DNA from 3 places in the Mameliella sp. LZ-28 genome. Region 1 is predicted to be linked to each of the others. Evidence: riboswitches for the same ligand, from Rfam matches in the RefSeq annotation. Region 1 holds a riboswitch; each other region holds the start of a gene.
The links. A riboswitch is a leader RNA that binds a small molecule or an ion and turns the genes downstream of it on or off. The one in region 1 is predicted to bind thiamine pyrophosphate.
Positions count from the first base shown of each region.

Region 2: it holds a riboswitch for thiamine pyrophosphate, as region 1 does, so the genes downstream of both, thiB (thiamine ABC transporter substrate binding subunit) here and G9Q80_RS06320 (YkoF family thiamine/hydroxymethylpyrimidine-binding protein) in region 1, are expected to answer to the same signal.
Region 3: it holds a riboswitch for thiamine pyrophosphate, as region 1 does, so the genes downstream of both, thiM (hydroxyethylthiazole kinase) here and G9Q80_RS06320 (YkoF family thiamine/hydroxymethylpyrimidine-binding protein) in region 1, are expected to answer to the same signal.

Region 1 is NZ_JAANYX010000010.1:33,643-39,772, reverse strand. It holds gene G9Q80_RS06340 (reverse transcriptase/maturase family protein) at 1-619, opposite strand, end outside; gene G9Q80_RS06335 (single-stranded DNA-binding protein) at 1,062-1,466, opposite strand; gene G9Q80_RS06330 (H-NS histone family protein) at 1,891-2,211, shown strand; gene G9Q80_RS06325 (IS630 family transposase) at 2,364-3,455, shown strand; TPP riboswitch at 3,601-3,712, shown strand; gene G9Q80_RS06320 (YkoF family thiamine/hydroxymethylpyrimidine-binding protein) at 3,703-4,311, shown strand; gene G9Q80_RS06315 (ECF transporter S component) at 4,364-4,945, shown strand; gene G9Q80_RS28400 (ABC transporter ATP-binding protein) at 4,923-6,130, shown strand, end outside.
Region 2 is NZ_JAANYX010000032.1:478,994-485,123, forward strand. It holds gene G9Q80_RS17540 (cupin domain-containing protein) at 1-155, shown strand, start outside; gene G9Q80_RS17545 (DMT family transporter) at 213-1,103, shown strand; gene G9Q80_RS17550 (methyl-accepting chemotaxis protein) at 1,237-3,249, shown strand; gene aroC (chorismate synthase) at 3,256-4,359, opposite strand; gene G9Q80_RS17560 (hypothetical protein) at 4,416-4,640, opposite strand; TPP riboswitch at 4,708-4,819, shown strand; gene thiB (thiamine ABC transporter substrate binding subunit) at 4,864-5,850, shown strand; gene G9Q80_RS17570 (thiamine/thiamine pyrophosphate ABC transporter permease ThiP) at 5,826-6,130, shown strand, end outside.
Region 3 is NZ_JAANYX010000011.1:543,226-549,355, forward strand. It holds gene G9Q80_RS09245 (hydroxymethylglutaryl-CoA reductase) at 1-1,119, opposite strand, end outside; gene G9Q80_RS09250 (type 1 glutamine amidotransferase family protein) at 1,223-1,465, opposite strand; gene G9Q80_RS09255 (hypothetical protein) at 1,535-1,831, opposite strand; gene G9Q80_RS09260 (SDR family oxidoreductase) at 1,837-2,079, opposite strand; gene G9Q80_RS09265 (hypothetical protein) at 2,146-2,361, opposite strand; gene G9Q80_RS09270 (hypothetical protein) at 2,339-2,770, opposite strand; gene G9Q80_RS09275 (hypothetical protein) at 3,014-3,538, opposite strand; TPP riboswitch at 3,735-3,829, shown strand; gene thiM (hydroxyethylthiazole kinase) at 3,885-4,673, shown strand; gene thiE (thiamine phosphate synthase) at 4,670-5,281, shown strand; gene thiD (bifunctional hydroxymethylpyrimidine kinase/phosphomethylpyrimidine kinase) at 5,278-6,081, shown strand; gene tenA (thiaminase II) at 6,078-6,130, shown strand, end outside.

The sequences.
Region 1 (6,130 bases):
CTTCGACGCTGGCGATCCGGTCCCGACCATTCCCCTTGAGCCGGGAGGAGAACGTGGCGTTCGCCTTGAGTTCTTCCATGTCGACGTAGTGGAAGGCGGTGATCGCCCGAAATACGCGCATCCAGTGTTCGGGAAGTGACGTTACGCCCAGCACTGCCTTTAGGCGGCGCTTCAGGAGCGTGTGGTCAAGATTGTCGAAGAAACTGCTGACATCGAACGCCAAGATCGTGACGGGAGCATGGGTCTTGGCAAACGTAAGCACTTCCGCCGAGAAATCGTAGTTGCCGCGACCGAGGGCACGATAGGCCAGAACGCTATCGGACAGACCTGCGGCGTCATAATGGGCATCCAGCAATTTGTTTATTTCGCTGGCGTAGAACGAAAGTATGCAGGCGTCCCGGTGCGATGCATACTTGATCGGGCGATCCTTCGAGGTGATCGTCCGTTTCCCGGTCTTCGGGCATTTCTTGTAGCGTTTCTCGGACTTCGTGTAGTGAAGCAGCGGGACAAACGAGTGCCGAATCACGAAGTTCGGGTCCATTACCTTCCTAGCGAACTTCTCGCCAACGGGCAGATCGAAATGGCGGTAGCCTCTGGACTTAAACCAATCGAGCCGCATTCAGCCTCCTTATCGCAGAGTTCGGAGGACTGGCCCTGACCCTGGGCTCCGGTTTTTAGGCCGGGCGTCCCCCGAACGCACGCCACCTTCTGTCAGCGCATACGTTCAGCGTCTCACTTCCGAACGCCTCGCAGACACGGGTCTCGAAACGCGAGGTGGTATAATGTAACCGTGGAGGTCCGAGCTATGCTCAGTGTCTCATTCAGTCTGGCTCTGGTCTCGGCGATGCTGTTCGGCATCGTGCTGCCAGGTCACCATAAAGAAGTTGACAAGTTCAACGGCCAAACCCGTGAGCGATTTCCCGCGGGCAGTCACTATTTGGTGAGCCAGTTTCGGCAATTCAAGGTTGCGAAAAGACAATATGGCCAACCTTCGTTGGTGCAGGGAGTAGAGTAACCCGGCGGGTTCCCCCGCCGGGCCTGAGGGGGAGACCCCGTTCTTTTCAGAACGGGATCTCGTCGTCGCGGTCGACCAGCTCGGGGTTTTCGGTCTCGGCCGACTTCGGGCGGCTGAGGAAGTCGACCTTCTCGGCGATGATCTCGCAGCCGTAGCGGTCGTTCCCCATGCTGTCGATCCACTTGGTGTAGTGGATGCGGCCGTGGACGAGGACCTTCATCCCCTTTTCGCAATGCTCCGCGACCGTCTTGCCGAGACCGTTGAAGCAGGTGATGCGGTGCCATTCGGTGTCCATGACCCGGTAGCCGTTCTCGTCGCGCATCACACGGCCTTCCGAGAGGCGGGGGCGGGAGGTGGCGAGGCTGAAGTTGGTGATCTTGGTGCCGCCCTGGGTGGTGCGGACTTCGGGGGTCTGACCGATGTTGCCGGCGAGGATGACGATGTTCTGCATGGTAAGCTCCTGTGTGTCCTGTCTTCGGGACCGTCCCTTCGACAAGACCCGGAAAAAGCCCGTCGGGTGACGCGTGCACGGTGGACGGAACGGACGCCGGAAACCCCCAGAGGACCGGGGTGGAGCGGGCAGCACCGAAGGGGCAACACGGCCCGGACTGACGCGGGGTTGCGCGCGAGAGACCGAACGGGATTAGGGGATTGTCAGTCGAAGGGATGGCCCAGGAGACAGAGATGCGCGGGGAGCTCATGCCAGACCCTGTCACCTTGCGCATCGGGACAGGCTGACCCCCAGTTCAGCACCTCACTGGCGGCAAAACGACGATCACCAGCCTTTGCCACCCCTGCCCCAGCCTTCCGGGAGTTGCGGCACCCTGCCGCGACGGGCTATCGATACCGGGACATTCAGGACACGGAGCGCACCAATGGCTGATTACGATCTCGAGGCACTGTCGCTCGGCGAGCTGAAGAAAATGCAGAAGGACGTCGCCAAGGCGATTGCCACATTCGAGGATCGACAGAAGGCGGAAGCCCGCGCCAAGGTGGAAGCCCTCGCCCGGGAGCTGGGCTACTCCCTAGCCGAACTTGTCGGCACTGAGACGAAATCCTCGCGCGCGCCTGCCGTGGCGAAATATCGGCACCCTGAAAACCCGGCCCTCACCTGGTCCGGTCGTGGACGCAAACCGCAGTGGTTCGTGGAGGCGTTGGAGGCGGGGAAGACCGCGAGCGACCTAGCCATCAGTTGAAGGCTGAATCTTAGCGATCGGCCCACAGCGGACAGTCAGAGCATCAAATCGATTTCCCCGAAGCGGCCGGTCAAGGCCATCGCAGCAAATAGCTAGTGTTCCACACCTGACGTAGGATTCCCAATCCTGCTCTGCCGTGTCATGATCGGTGGATGAGACGCTCCGACATCTGCCTTTACCTTGGCCCCGCCGACCGCGCTGAGCTTCAAGGTCTGCTGACCAACCGCAACACGGCGCGCAAGCTCGCGTGGCGAGCGGGCATCGTGCTCGCGACGGCGGAGGGCGAGGGGACTGTCGAGATCATGCGGCGGACGGGCATGTCGAAGCCGACGGTCTGGCGCTGGCAGGAGCGGTATCTTGACGAAGGCGTGCTAGGGCTCAAGCGGGACAAGACGCGGCCTTCCCGCGTGCCGCCCCTGCCGAGGGCGGTCCGACTGAAAGTGATCGCGAAGACCGTGCAAGAAACGCCACCCAATGCCACGCACTGGAGCCGCGCGACGATGGCCGAGGCGGTCGGCATATCGCCTTCGAGCGTCGGCCGCATCTGGGCGGATGCCGGACTGAAGCCGCATGTCGTGAGGGGCTTCAAGGTCTCGAACGACCCGCTGTTCGAGGAGAAGGTGACCGAGATTGTGGGGCTTTATCTCGATCCGCCGGAAAGGGCCGTCGTTCTGTGCGTTGACGAGAAGTCTCAGATCCAGGCGCTCGACCGGACCCAGCCCGGGCTGCCCCTCAAGAAGGGACGCGCGGCCACCATGACCCACGACTACAAGCGCCACGGCACCACCACGCTCTTCGCCGCGCTGGACGTGAAGTCGGGCCTCGTGATCGGCGACTGCATGCCACGCCACCGCGCCAAGGAGTTCCTGACATTCCTGCGCCGCATCGACCGCGCCGTCCAAAAGCCGCGCGACATCCACATCGTCCTCGACAACTATGCCACCCACAAGACGCCCGAGGTGCAGGCCTGGCTCGAGAAACATCCCCGCTTCAAGCTGCATTTCACGCCCACCAGCGCGTCCTGGATGAACCTCGTGGAACGCTTCTTCGCCGACATCACCACAAAGCGCATCCGCCGCGGGAGTTATGACAGCGTCGATGACCTCGAAGAAGCGATCTACGACTACCTGCTGCAGCACAACGCCAAACCGAAGCCCTTCGTCTGGAGCAAAAGCGCTGAAGACATCATCGCCCGCGAACGCCGTGCGCTTGACGCACTCGATGAAATCAGGGGAAACCGGTAGCAAATGTCAGACTCGGAACACTAGATAAACCTGTTTTCTCGCTTGCCAGTGCCGGGTCTCACTTCCGAGCCACTTCAAGCTTTGCATGCTTTTTCCTCGGCACGTCAGTTGCCCCTTGCCAAATCCGTCAGAGATTTTACGATCAAGGCGTCAACAGGGGCGCTCCATCATGCTGGGGCTGAGATGACGGATGCAAGTCCGCTGACCCTTTAGCTGATCTGGGTAATGCCAGCGGAGCGAGGTGAAGATGTTTTCAGGCGCACAAGTGTCGCTTTATCCGATGTCTGATGATTTCGTCAGCATCATCCTAGATGCAATCAAACAGCTTGATCCATGGCGCGACCAATTGCGGATCGAAACGGATGACGTGTCCACGTTGATCGTCGGCCCTCCCGAGATCCTGTTTCCAGCGATGCGCGATCTGTTCGTGGCTGCGGCGCGCTCTGGGGTGCATTGCACCATGCACGCGACAGTCTCGCGCGGCTGTCCGGGCGAGCCAGATGACCCGATCTGCACGCCCGTTGACAGCCTGACGCCTGACGCCGAACTGCCCGCCCGGATCGAGGCGGCACGGCAAGCCGTCGCCGTAGCGCCGCAAACCGGGCAGATCGTGGCCGCCCAATTTTCGCTCTATCCGCTCGGACTGGGCCACCATATGGACGAGGTCTACGGCTGCATCGACTTCCTGAAATCATCGGGAACCTTCGAGCGGTCAAAGAACTTCTGCACCAAATTGCGTGGCGATGCCGGGCCGGTTTTTGCGACACTCTCGCAGGCGTTTACCAACTTTGGTGCGCAGGCAGGCCATGTCGCGCTTGATGTGACGCTTTCGGCCAACAGCCCAAGCAGAATCTGACGTTGCGGCGCAAACTGCGCCCTTTTCCCAAACCTGAAAAATGGAGACTGCCATGCCCGAGAATTCGGTCTGGACCCTGCGTGAAACTCTGATCGTTGCCGTTCTGGGCGCTGTATTTGGTGTGCTTTATCTCGGCTGGGTGCAGGTCTGGTTGATCCTGCAAGCGATCTTTGGCCCAGTGACGATGGATGCCGTGATGGGCTTTTGGTTCATAAATTCGATCATCGCGGCGGCCATCATCCGCAAGCCCGGCGTGGCACTTGTCTCCAACATTCTTGCGGCAGCGGTGCAGATCATGTTGGGCAGTCCAGCAGGTTTGTTGCTTTTGCTCACAGGTTTCGTGCAGGGGATGGGCGCCGAACTGGTCTTTGCCACCAATCGCTATCGCCGCTGGACGCTGCCTGTGCTGATGGCTGCGGGTGTGGGGGCCGCGATGGTGTCATTCGCCTATACTTGGGTGCGCTTCGATTATGGCGCTCTGGAGCCGGGTCTGCTGGTCGTGATGTTCGCGCTGCGCTGCACGTCGGGTGCGCTGCTGGGCGGGGTTCTGGGCTATACCATCACCAATGCGCTGTTCAAGACGGGTGTGCTATCGGGGCTGAAGATCGACCATGACCGCCGCGCCGCAGCCTGATGCAATAGGGGTCCGCGATCTAGTGATCCGCTACCCCTATGCCACACAGGACGCTGTGGGGGCTGTCGGTTTCGCACTGGCGCAAGGTGAAAGGGTTCTCCTGCTGGGGCCTTCGGGCTGCGGCAAATCCTCGATCCTGCATGCACTGACCGGGTTGCTGCCCAAAAGCATCCCGGCCAGGTGCGATGGCGAGTTGCGGATTTTCGGAGCGGATGTTGCGTCGCGCAGTCCGTCCGAATGGGCTGATCAGGTGGCGTTTCTGTTCCAGGATGCCGAGCAGACCTTGGCAGGGTTCACTGTCGCAGATGAAGTCGCCTTCGCGCTGGAAAACCGAAATTACCCGCCTGATCAGATGGGGGCGGCCATTGATGAAGCAATGGACCGTGCGGGCATTCCGCAAGAGTGGGCCGCGCGGCGCACCGCTACGCTTTCTGGTGGGCAGAAACAGATGGTCGCACTTGCGGCGACACTGGCGCAGGGCAGCGCGCTAATCGTTGCGGATGAGCCAACGGTAAGTCTTGCGCCGCAAGCGGCCAAACGTCTTGCAGAACAGGTGCTGGCCCCAGGGCGCACTGCGCTGGTTGTCGATCATGCGCTGGGGGCGCTGCTCGACCGTATCGACCGCGTGATCGTACTGAACCCCTCTGGGAAACTGCTGATCACAGGCACCCCAGATCATGTCTTCGCCGAACATGGTGCTAGGCTGGTTGCGCAGGGGATATGGACACCTCCTGCTGTGCGCTTGCGGTTGCGCCTCATAGAAGCCGGGCATGTGTTGTCAAAGCAGTGGCGGATGTCCGATCTGCTGGCGCACCTGCCGCCAGATGTTGATCTGGCCCAGCTCCTGCTTCCCGCGCCTGCCAGACCCGGCCTTGAACTGGTTCGGCTTGAGGGGGCCGCCTGCGCCCCGCCCTTTGGCCCTGTTGTGCTGCGCGATATCTCGATCAGCCTGCACGCGGGCGAAGTGCTGGGCATCCTTGGACCGAACGGGGCTGGAAAATCGACACTCGCGGCTTGTCTCGCCGGACTCGCGCCCCTGCGCGACGGGCAGCGTCATGGGCCTGCCGGGGCGATTGCCTTCCAGAATCCAGAAGCCCATTTCACGACCGACACCACGCGTGGTGAATTGGCCGAACTCGGGTTGTCGCCCACGCAGATCACGCAGGCGCTTGCTGACTGGGGCCT
Region 2 (6,130 bases), on a different contig from region 1:
GGTTGCAGGACGAACACGGCAGCTATCCGGCTGGCAGCTGGATCCGCAGCCCCGACGGTTCCGGCCACGCGCCTTTTTCGGACGACGGTTGTCTCCTCTATATCAAGACCGGCCACCTGTCGGCCGTCGCGGACGGGAGCCGGGCGGCAGAGTAGCGCGGGCACGCGCAGAGCGGTCTTTCGGTCGCCCGCGAAAGCGCCTAATGCTTTGGCATGGATATTCGCGCGATCTTGATGGGCCTCGCCTTCGCGGTGATGTGGTCCTCGGCCTTCACCTCTGCCCGGATCATCGTTGCGGCGGCCCCGCCGCTCTCGGCGCTGGCCCTGCGCTTCCTGATCTCGGGTCTGTTGGCGGTGGCGATCGCCTGGGCGATGGGGCAGAGCTGGCGGCTGACCCGGGGCCAATGGCGTGCGACGATCGTCTTTGGGGTCTGCCAGAACGCGCTCTACCTGGGGCTGAACTTCGTCGCCATGCAGACGGTCGAGGCCTCTCTGGCGGCCATCATCGCCTCGACAATGCCGCTGCTGGTGGCGCTGGCCGGGTGGCTGTTCCTGGGAGAGACCCTGCGTCCGCAGGCGCTGTTCGGGCTGGTCGCCGGCATGGCGGGCGTGGCCATCATCATGGGCGCGCGGTTCGGCGGCGGGCTGGACATGGTGGGTGTGCTGTTCTGTGTTCTTGGCGTCATCGCGCTGACCGTTGCCACCCTGTCGCTGCGCGGGGCGACCTCGGGCGGGAACTTCATGATGGTGGTTGGCCTGCAGATGCTGATCGGCAGTGCGGTGCTCTGGGTGCCGGCCCTGACGCTGGAGACCGTGCAGATCGACTGGTCTGCCTCGCTGATCGCGGCCTTTGTCTATACCACGCTGGTGCCTGGCTTGGCGGCGACCTTTGTCTGGGTGCTGCTGGTCAACCGCATTGGTGCGGTGCGTTCCGCGACCTTCCACTTTCTCAACCCGTTCCTGGGCGTGGCCATCGCCGCAGCCTTCCTGGGCGAGGCGCTGCGACCGCTCGACCTGTTGGGTGTGGCCGTGATCGCAGCCGGCATCCTGGCGGTGCAATTGGCCAAGATCCCCGCCTCCGGCCGCGAAACTGCCAAGAATTGAATGTGAAATTCCGCCGCTGCGGAAAGTTTTGTTTACCTGCTCCCCGCTACACCCGCTCTGACGCGTGGGCAATTTGCCCGCAAAACAGATGTGAGGGCGATTCATGGGAAGGTTTTCGATCCGAATTCAGGTGATGCTGCTGGCATCGGCCTTTATCGCGACACTGCTGGTACTCTCGGTCATTTCCTGGACGGTGAAATCCGAACTCACGGCCAAGCTCTACCACACTTCCGACATGTTCTCTCAAAGCCGGCTTCTGGGCGACCTCACGAACAGGATGCAGAGCGCGGAACTGGCGATGATGCTGTTCGTTGCCGGCGATGACGCCAAGATGGCGGACATGCGGGCCGAGTTGACGGCCATGTCCGACCGTTTTGCAGAGGTGCGGACAAGCTTTGCCGACACCCGCGTGTCCGAGGCGCAGCGCCCCGAAATGGCGACCCGCCTGGCTGAAATGGCCGAACGGCTGGCCGCCCTGGACGGTGAGGTCGAGACGCTGGCCGGGCTGACCCTGTTCGACCGCAAGGCCTTTGCCTACAGGACCATTCTGCCCTCGCTGGAGGAAACCCGCAGCGAGCTGTTGGCGATGACCGATGCCCTGGCCGCCGATGTGACGCAGCTGGAAACCGAGGCTGCTACCGTGGCCGCGGCCTCCGACATCAAGCAGCTGCTCGGGAACGGGCTGGTGGTGGCGGTTGCGCTCATCCTGGCTTTCATCTTTGGCCGGTCCTTGTCCCTGCCGATCCAGCGCGCCCGCGACGCTGTCCGGCGCCTTGCCCAGCACGACTACGAGTTCGAGCTTTCCGATACCGCGCGGGCCGACGAGGTGGGGATGATCTCGCGCAACCTCGAGGATCTGAGGGCCAAGCTGCTGGCTGCGGACGCCGCCGAAAAGCGTATGGTCGCCGAGAATGGCCGACGGGTGGACCTGTTCCAGGCCTTCAGTGCCGCGATGAGCCAATTGCGCGGCGGCGATCTGCAGAATCGTATCGACGAGGGTGAATGGCACGATCTCGGGGACAGCTACGTGCAGCTTTGCGCCGATTTCAACAGCCTGGCCGACACGCTTGACGATCTGGTCGGCTCGCTGCGGCAAAGCGCCGACGCGGTTGCGAGCAACGCCAACGAATTGTCCAGCATGTCCGACGAGATGTCGCGCCGCTCCGAGGTTCAGGCGGCAACGCTGGAGGAATCGGCCGCTGCGCTCGACGAATTGTCAGCCAGCGTGCAGTCGGCCTCGGCCCGGGCGCAGGAGGTCGATACCAAGGTGGTCGAAGGCCGTCGCCGGGCGGAGCAGGGCGGCGAGGTCATGGCAAGGGCGCTTGAGGCGATGGGGTCGATCGCAAAGTCCTCTGACCAGATTTCGCAGATCATCACCGTCATCGACGACATCGCCTTTCAGACCAACCTGCTGGCCCTGAACGCGGGGGTCGAGGCCGCGCGCGCCGGCGAGAGCGGCAAGGGCTTTTCCGTGGTCGCCTCCGAGGTGCGGGGGCTGGCGCAGCGCGCATCGGAATCCGCAAGCGAGATCAAGGAACTGGTGACGAACAGCAGCAAGCAGGTGGAAGACGGTGAAAAGCTGGTCCAGGAGACCAGCGAAACCCTGACCCATATCGTGCAAAGCGTGACCGAAGTGTCCGAAATGGTCTCTGGTATCGCGACCTCGGCCCGTGACCAGGCCAGCGGCGTGCAGGAAATCAATGTCGGCGTGGGTGAACTGGACAAGGTGACACAGCAGAACGCCGCGATGGTCAGCCAGACCAATGCCGCCAGCCAGCAACTGCGTGTCGAGGCCACGCGCCTGTCCGATGTCCTGGCGCGGTTCTCTGTCCGGGATCTGCCCGTTGCCGCGAACACCTGGGAAGAGCCGGCAGATGAGCCATACACGGTGGACAGCGTCGAGCCGGAGGCGCCTGTCCTGGAACAGGACCAAGACCCCGCGCCCTACGATGCGGACGATGCCTATGGTGACATGATCCCGGACACGGAAACCCTGGTGCATGGCAGCTGGGCTGCTGAAGACCTGGAGCCGTCACCCGTCGAAGTGGAGGTCGAGGAGATCGACAATTTCGAGCAAACCGCGCCGGAGCCGGCACCGGCCTACAAGAAGGCCGTTGGTGACGATGCCCTGTGGAAGGATTTCTGAGGGGGCTTAGCCCCCGATGCGTCCGCCCGCGTCCCCCACCTGGCCGCGATGCAGCAGCAGGTGATCGAGCAGGACGCAGGCCATCATAGCCTCTCCAACCGGGACGGCGCGGATGCCCACGCAGGGATCGTGCCGCCCCTTGGTGACGATCTCGGTCTCTTCGCCGCTCAGGGTGATGGTCTTGCGCGGGGTCAGGATGGACGAGGTCGGCTTGACCGCGAAACGCACGACGATTTCCTGCCCGGTCGAAATGCCGCCCAGGATGCCGCCGGCGTGGTTGGAACTGTAGACCGGGCCGTTCTCACCCATGAAGATCTCGTCGGCATTCTGGCTGCCGGTCAGCGCCGCCGAGGCCATGCCCTCGCCGATCTCGACGCCCTTGACCGCGTTGATCGACATCATCGCGGCCGCAAGGTCGGTGTCCAGCTTGCCATAGACGGGGGCACCAAGGCCGGCAGGCGTATTGCGGGCGACGACCTCGATCACCGCGCCCACGCTCTCGCCCGACTTGCGCAGTCCATCCAGGTAGTCGGCCCAGGTCTCGGCGGCCTGGGGATCCGGGCACCAGAAGGGGTTGGCATCGATCTGGGCATCGTCGAAACGCGCCCGGTCGACGCCGTGGCTGCCCATCTGCACCATGTAGCCGCGGATCTCGATCCCCGGCACCAGCGCCGTCAGCGCCGCGCGCGCGAGCCCGCCGGCGGCCACGCGGGCCGCAGTTTCCCGCGCAGAAGAGCGCCCGCCGCCGCGATAGTCGCGCAGCCCGTATTTCTGGAAATAGGTGATGTCGGCGTGGCCGGGGCGGAACTTCTGCGCGATCTCGGAATAATCCTTGGACCGCTGGTCGGTGTTCTCGATCATCAGCTGAACCGAGGTTCCGGTGGTCCGGCCCTCGAAGACGCCGGACAGGATGCGCACGGCATCCGGTTCGCGGCGTTGTGTCGTGAACTTGTTCTGCCCCGGTTTGCGCCTGTCCAGCCAGTGCTGCAGCTGCGCCTCGTCGATCTCGATCCCCGGCGGGCAGCCATCGACCGTGGCCCCCAGAGCCGGCCCGTGGCTTTCGCCCCAGGTGGTCACACGGAAGAGATGTCCGAATGTGTTCAGGCTCATGGCTGCGTCCCCTTCGTTTCCGCGCGGGATACGCAAGCCGGGGCACAATGCCAAGACTATTCGAGTCCGTCGCGCCGCCTCTGGGCCAAATCGCCCACGGCATCCGTCGCCCGGTCCACGGCGATCACGATGAAGGTGGAGAGCCAGAGCGGCATTTCAAAGGCCGCGATCCAGCCGAAAATAAGATAGATGAGCCAGATAACCCCCAGCTCGAGACACAGAATGATCAAACGCGTTTCCCCAAGGGCGCCTCCTTTCTCCTGAATTTTCGGGATACGCATTCCTTACCATAATACACGGAAAATATCACGGTTTTTCTTGATGTTCCGTGGCGTCGCGACTAGGGTCCGGCCTACCTCGGGGTGGCGGCGCATGAGCCGTCTGAGATTTCCGTACCACGGATCAACCCGTTGAACCTGAACCGGTTAACACCGGCGGAGGGAAGGTATGGGCCCGATGACGGGACTCCAATCTTGCCCTTGCGCCGCAATATTGGAGGACTCAATGAAGTCACTTGCCTTCACTGTTGCCGCGGGATGTCTGAGCGCCGGCCTTGCCTTGGCCGAAACGCCTGTCCTGACGGTCTATGCGCCCGACTACTTCGTTTCCGAATGGGGGCCGGGGCCAAGGATCGAAGAGCTGTTCGAGGCGCGCTGCGACTGCGATCTGCAATTCAAGCCCGGCGACCTCTTGCCCCGTATCCTGCTGGAAGGCGACCGGACCGAGGCCGACGTCGTGATCGGCCTGAACACCGACGTGACGAAGAAGGCCCGTGAATCGGGCTTGTTCGCAGAACACGGGGTGGACCTGTCGCCGCTGACCCTGCCGATCGACTGGACGGACGAGGTGTTCCTGCCGTTCAACTACGGGCACACTGCCTTTGTCTATGACTGCACCCGCGTGGATGCGCCGCCTGCCAGTTTCGACGCGCTGCTGGAGGCGCCAGACGACCTGCGGCTGGTGATCCAGGATCCGCGCACCTCGATCTCGGGGCTGGCGCTGGTGCTTTGGGTGCAATCGGTCTACGGCGACGAGGCGCAGGCCGCCTGGGAGAAACTGGCGCCCAAGATCGTCACCGTGACCAAGGGCTGGTCCGAATCCTACGGCCTCTTCACCGATGGCGAGGCGGACATGGTGCTGAGCTACACGACCTCGCCCGCCTATCACATCATCGCCGAAGAAGATGAGACGAAGAAGGCCGCGATCTTCCCCGAGGGGCATTATTTCATGGTCGAACTTGCCGCCCGGCTGGCCACCAGCGACCAACCCGAACTGGCCGGCGCCTTCATGGAGTTCATCCTGAGCGAGGACTTTCAGGGCATGATCGCCACGGGCAACTGGTCGATCCCGGCGGCGCTGGACAGCGACAAGTGGCCGGATGGCTTCCAGAAGCTCGACCTGCCGGAGAATGTGCTTTTCTATTCCGAGGATGAGGCGGCGGCCCTGCGTGGCGAGGCGATCGAGGCATGGCGCCGCGCGCTCTCGCAATAGCGGCGGCCCTGGCCCTGGCGGTCCTGACGCTGGGGCCGGTGGGCGTTGTTCTGGCCCGGGCCGGGGGCTTTGGCGCCTTCGGCCCGGGGGATTGGCAGGCATTGCGGTTCACGCTCTGGCAGGCCTTCCTGTCGGCCACGTTCAGCGTTGTCCTGGCTGTGCCCGTGGCCAAGGCCTTGGCGCGCCGCCGCTTCGCCGGGCGCGGGGTCTTGGTGACGCTGTTGGGGGCGCCCTTCATCCTGCCGGTGATCGTGGCGGTCATGGGGTTGATCGCCGTTTT
Region 3 (6,130 bases), on a different contig from region 1:
CATGAGGTCCAGGCAGGCGGCCTGCGCCGGCAGTCCGGTGCCACCGCCCACGGTGCCCACAAGGATCGACGGCATGGTGACGGAACAGAAGAGCCCCGTGTCGCGGCGTTCCATCCGGGTATATCCGACCGCGCTTTCGGCGACACAGGCGGCATCCTGCCCGGTGGCGATATAGACGGCGGCCAGGCCATTGGCGAAATGCGCCTGCGCCCCGAATTGCCCAGAGAGAAGCGCACCCAGGTTCGCGACCCTGCCATAGTCCAGCATGGCCTCCATCGTCGTGCCCAGCGTGGTTTCGACAACCGCCTCCGGCAGGACGACAGAGGCACTGACCTTGCGCCCGCGCCCGGTGATCATGCCCAGGCTCGAGGCCTTCTTGTCACCCGAGAAATTGCCCTCGACATACCAGTTGCGCGGTTGGATCGGGCAATGTGCGGCCACATGGCGACAGAGCGCCTCTGTGGCGATCGTCACCATGTTCTGTCCGGCGGCATCGCCGGTCGTGTAGCGGCACAGCAGGAAGACCACGTTGTTGTCGATCACCGGTTCCAGCGAGACAAGCTTGCCGTGCCGGGTCGTGCCCTCGGCCCGGGCCTTCAGCAGGTCCGCCTCCGTCACCACCCAATCGACGAACTGCCCCGCCTCCAGAAGCGTTTCGAACACGAAGGCCGGGCTGCGCAACACGCCCTCGTACAGCACCGCCGTGCCGATCCCGCCGGCCTTGTTCGCGGCACGCGCCCCCCGCCCGTAAGAGGCGACCAAGGCGGCCTCCGACGTTGCCATCGGCACGGGGTAATCACCCACGGCGTTGACCCCGTTGATACGCAGCGGCCCGATAACCCCCACCGGCAGCGACACGGTCCCGATCATGTTCTCGATATTGGCGGCGTAGTGCGGCAGGTCCGCCTGCGCCCGCGAGTCAAAGAGACGGTCGGCGCTTTCCGCATCGAGGCCCAGGTCGCGGTGCAGGCGCGCCACCGTATCGGCGGTCACGCGTGGCGACATGCGCAAAGAGCGGCTGCCCTCCGGCCGGGGGGCCATGTCGGGCAGCGCGCCCGTCCCGGCGATCCGCTGCCGCACCCGGCGCAGCATTTCGGAGACGTGAAAAGGGACGATCATGCAAGGACTTTCGCAAGATGGGCCGGTCGCAACCCCGGGGACCGGGCATCACGGGGGGAATACGGGACTGATTGTCGGCGGTCCTTGTCGTGTTTACAACTCGTTAGATGGGTTTGCGTCGAATTTCGGGGGGATCGGTGGCGCGGGCGAATTGTCCCCAGACCGGAACGATGCCACTCCGCCCGCCGTCGCGGGCCCAGCCGACGGGGTGATCCACGCCCTCGCCCATGCGGCCCTGGGCAAGGATGATCGCCTCGGGGTGAAGGGCCAGGTCCCTGTAGTGTTCGTCAGTGACGGCGAATGGCGCGATGCCCGCTGTCACGGGATGGTCCTGCACCGGGGTCACGTCGACGGTTTCCAGCCCCGGCGAGTGATAGCTCCGGCCCCAGACCCATCCGCCTGCCAGCAGGTCGTGTCAGCCTTGCCAGCCGTCGAAACAGATACAGCCCGTGTGCAGCGAGACGATGCCGCGCCCGGCCCCGGCATGAGCGTCCAGCGCGCGTACCAGTTCCGGATCGGTCTCATAGGCCCATTCGGCCCGGTAGGGCGCGTATTTCTCGTTGCCCAGCATCCGGAACCGCAGCGCCTGCACCCCGACAATGTCCGCCGGGGCTCGGTCCAGCGCGGAGACCAACTCTGCCGGAGAACCGACAAGCTCCGTCTCCATGCCAGCCGCAGCCGGGATGCCTCCTGTCAGGATAACCACGCGCATTGCCGTCATTCCCCCGGCAACGAGCGCAGAAGGCTGTGGCAGACGCCGCCGTCGACCACCAGCTGATGCGCATTGACGTAGCGGGGCTGCGGCGAGGCCAGGAACCAGACCGCCTCGGCGATGTCCTCGATCTTGCCCAGACCGCCGTTCGGCACGGCACCTTCGCATGCGGCGCGGACCTTGGGATCGGCATAGAACGGCGCGGACATGCCTCCGTCGATGAACCCCGGCGCGATAGCCCTCGGCATCGAATTTTGCGGCCACGCCTGCCCCGAGGCCCGCGGCGGCCCCGGTCACGATTTCGGATTTCATGCTCATGCCTCGGGTTCGGGTGTCAGGAGAACGGGATAGGACGAAAAGTTCCTGCGGGAGGTGTTGGTGTCCTGCACCGCCGAACGGTCCGGGTCGGGGCGCACGTCGCGGTCCAGCAGCGTCTGGACCAACCGCGTCACGATCCCGTACTGGTGCCTGTCCGGATCGGTGTCCGGCCCCGCCGGCAGTCCGCCGTCAAGATCGCGCCCAAGGCACATGTGCATGCCATAGCCAAAGGTCAGGCCCAAATCGACACGCCTTCGGACAGGGCGCGGCCCGTACGGCTTCCTTGTCTCGGGTCACATGGGTCAGCGTCGCGAATTCCGAGGAGTTCTTGACCAGTTTCAGCAACTGCTCGATTTCCTCCGGCGATTTCTCGGGCCGGTCGAGGCCCGCGAAATCTGCAGTCAGGTTCATCGTGACGCGATAGCCGAAGCCGATCAGGTCCATCCCGCCGCTCGCCGAAAGCAGCCCGATGACCTGTGCCAGGGCGGGCAGGAATATCGCTTTCTCGTAGACCGAGAAGTCGTCCCTGCGGAGCACCGAAAACTCCAGCGCCTGACGCATGGAACGGTCCGTCAGCACACGCGTGATCTCATGGTAGTCGGGTATGACCTGGCCAGCCATAAAGGCCTCCTTGCGGGCATCTGGAAATCCCGACAGCTGTCCCGGTCAGGTGCTTGCCGGGGCCGTCTGCGGGTGACGATTGCATTGGCGCGGATCCTGCGGATCGACGGCCAGCGTCCTCCAGGCTCCTTCCCCGAGCTCCTGTTCCCGGCCAGCCTTCACGGACCGGATCGCTGCCGTCCCAGCCCTCGGCCGCTGGAGCGGGCTGCCGACCGGCACCGATCCGCGGCGCCACACGGGCAGTCAGCGAACCGCCGAAACGCCTGTCCGACCGCCGAGCGCGCCATAGACGCGGGCCTGCATCGCGATCCATTGCGCCGCTGGCCGCGTCTCTTGCTCGACCCGCAGGAAACTGGTCCCGAAGCGGTCCGGGCGAAAGTTCCAGACCTCCGTCAGCAACCATTGCCCCCGGACATGTTTCAGGACGGCCACCGAGGGCACCGGATCGCCGACCAAGAGGTTATCGGTGATCATCCGGGTTTCATGGGTGGCGACAATCGTCGTCTCGTCGATGCGCTGCGCGTCGAGGCAGACCGCGAAGTAAGAGCTGAGATTGAGGCAGAAGATCCGGTGCTGGATGGTCTCGAAGATCATCCGCAGATCGTCCGGCGTGGAAAAGACATGCGCCGCATCGAGGTTCACAAGCCGAAACGGAAGGTCGAAGACCCCCTGGTATCCGTCGAAATCCCTGGTGCGGATCACCCCCTGCGCCCGATGCAACAGATCATCGTATATCGACTTGGCATTCAGGTCGTCGCGATCAGGCATACCCGGCCTTCTGGAAGTGTTCTGCATCCAGCCTATACACAAGGGGATGCAAAAGGCCAGTATAAACAGGGTCTTGCAAGGATTGCCCCCTTCGACAGGCCAATTCCCGCCATCCCGCGACCCAAACGTCCGGATTTCGCGATGCGAAGCCGGCGAAGCTGATTGACGCTGGCGCCGTCTGATGCGACCTTCGCGCCGTTAGCGACAGGGGCGCTCGGGAAACCGGGCTGAGACGTACCCTTCGAACCTGAACCGGATAATGCCGGCGGAGGGAGGCGCACAGGGCAGACCGGATTCCGGTCGACGTCTCGTGATCTCTCATGCCGCCGGGCGAAAGGAGATCACGATGGACGATACGGGACAGCACCTGGATCACATGCGCCGGACGGCGCCACTTGTTCAGAACATCACGAATTACGTCGCCATGAACATCATGGCCAACGTCATGCTCGCGGCCGGGGCTTCGCCCGCGATGGTCCACGCGCGCGAGGAAGCGGCCGAGTTCGCAGGCCTGGCGCAGGCATTGACGATCAATATCGGGACGCTCTCACCGGCCTGGGCCGACGCCATGCTGGAGAGCGCCGGGGCCGCTCAGGCGCAGGGAACGCCCTGGATACTCGATCCGGTGGCGGTCGGCGCCACGGGTTATCGCCGGGACATCGGCGCACGGCTATTGGACCTCGCCCCGACCGTGATCCGGGGCAATGCGTCAGAGATCATGGCGCTGGCCGGCGCCGACGCAAGCGGCAAGGGCGCCGACAGCGCCGACGCGGTTTCCCAGGCGCAGGAGGCTGCAAGCGCCCTGGCACGGCGGACGGGCGGCGTGGTCGCCGTGACCGGCCCCGTGGATTTCGTCACCGATGGCACGCGCAATGCTGAGGTCGCCAATGGCCACGCCCTGATGCCCCGGGTGACAGCCCTGGGCTGTTCCCTGACCGGCATCGTCGGCGCCTTCACCGTCGGGCAGGATCCCTTTGAGGCGACCGTTGCCGCGCTGGCCTTTTTCGGTCTTGCCGGCGAACAGGCCGCCGAAGGCGTCCGGGGACCGGGGACATTCCAGGTGGCCTTCATTGATGCGCTGTACACGATGACGCCAGAGGACCTGGCGCGCGGCGCCCGGATCACGCTGGCATGATCCCGCCGCTCTGTTTCATCACGGATGCCACCGCACCCGCACCGGTCATCGTCCAGGCGGTTGCCGCCGCACAGGGAGGCGCCGAATGGGTTCAACTGCGTGACAAGGTGACACCGGACGCGGATCTGGCCCGGCTCGCGCGGGCGCTGATGACCGCGCTGTCCCCCTTCGGGACCAAGCTGATCGTGAACGATCGGGTCGACCTGGCCATCGCCATCGGCGCGGCGGGTCTGCACGTCGGCCAGGGTGACGGAGATCCCGCCCGCATCCGCCGGAAGATCGGTCCGGACATGGTCCTTGGCCTGTCGATCGAGACGGCAGCGCAACTGGACGCGGTTCCCGCCGGTGTCGACTACCTCGGCGTCGGACCGATCTACGCGACCGGGTCCAAGCCAGATCACGCCGCACCCATCGGGTTGGACGGTTTCGCCGTGATCGCCGGGCGCTCCTCGCTGCCCTGCCTCGCCATTGGCGGCGTGACGGCCCGCGACGCCGCGCCGGTAAAGGCCGCCGGTGGCGCCGGGCTGGCCGTCGTCTCGGCGATTTCACGGGCGGCGGACATGACCGCCGCGACCCGGACCCTGATCCACGCATGGAGGACGGCATGATCCCGAACATCCTTTCCATCGCCGGTTCCGATTGTTCCGGCGGTGCCGGCATCCAGGCCGACATCAAGGCGATCTCGGCAAATGGCGGCTACGCAATGAGCGTCCTGACCGCGCTGACCGCCCAGAACACCCGTGGCGTGACGGCGGTCAGCCTGTGCGACACCGACATGATTGCCGCCCAGATCGCCGCAATCCGCGACGACATCGCCATCGACGCGATCAAGATCGGCATGCTGGGTGACGCGGCCATCATCGAAACCGTGACAAAGGGCATCGCGGGTCTTGCATGCCCCGTCGTGCTGGACCCCGTGATGGTCGCCAAGGGCGGCGACAGGCTGTTGCGGGCACCGGCCGTGGCGGCCTTGCGGGACATGTTGCCCTTTGCCAGCGTTATCACCCCGAACCTGCCGGAGGCGGCGGACCTTCTCGGCTGTGCCGAGGCCGCAACCACGGAAGAGATGATCCGGCAGGCCCGGGCATTGCTGGCGTTGGGGCCGAGCGCTGTTCTGCTGAAAGGCGGGCACCTCTCCGGAGACCGCAGCCCCGATCTCCTAATCTCGCCCGATGTCGAGGCCTGGTTCGACGGCCCCCGCACGGCGACGCGCAACACGCATGGCACGGGTTGCACCTTCTCGTCGGCGCTGGCCACCGCCCTCGGGTCCGGGCTGGCGATCACCGAGGCCGCCGATCGGGCCAAGCGTTACATCAGCGCCGCCATAGCGGCGGCAGACCGGTTGTCGGTCGGGACGGGGCACGGCCCGGTCCATCACTTTCATTTCATCACGGGGACAGACAGATGACCTTCACACAGGATTTGGCCAAGCAGACCGCGGATCTGTGGCAGCAGAT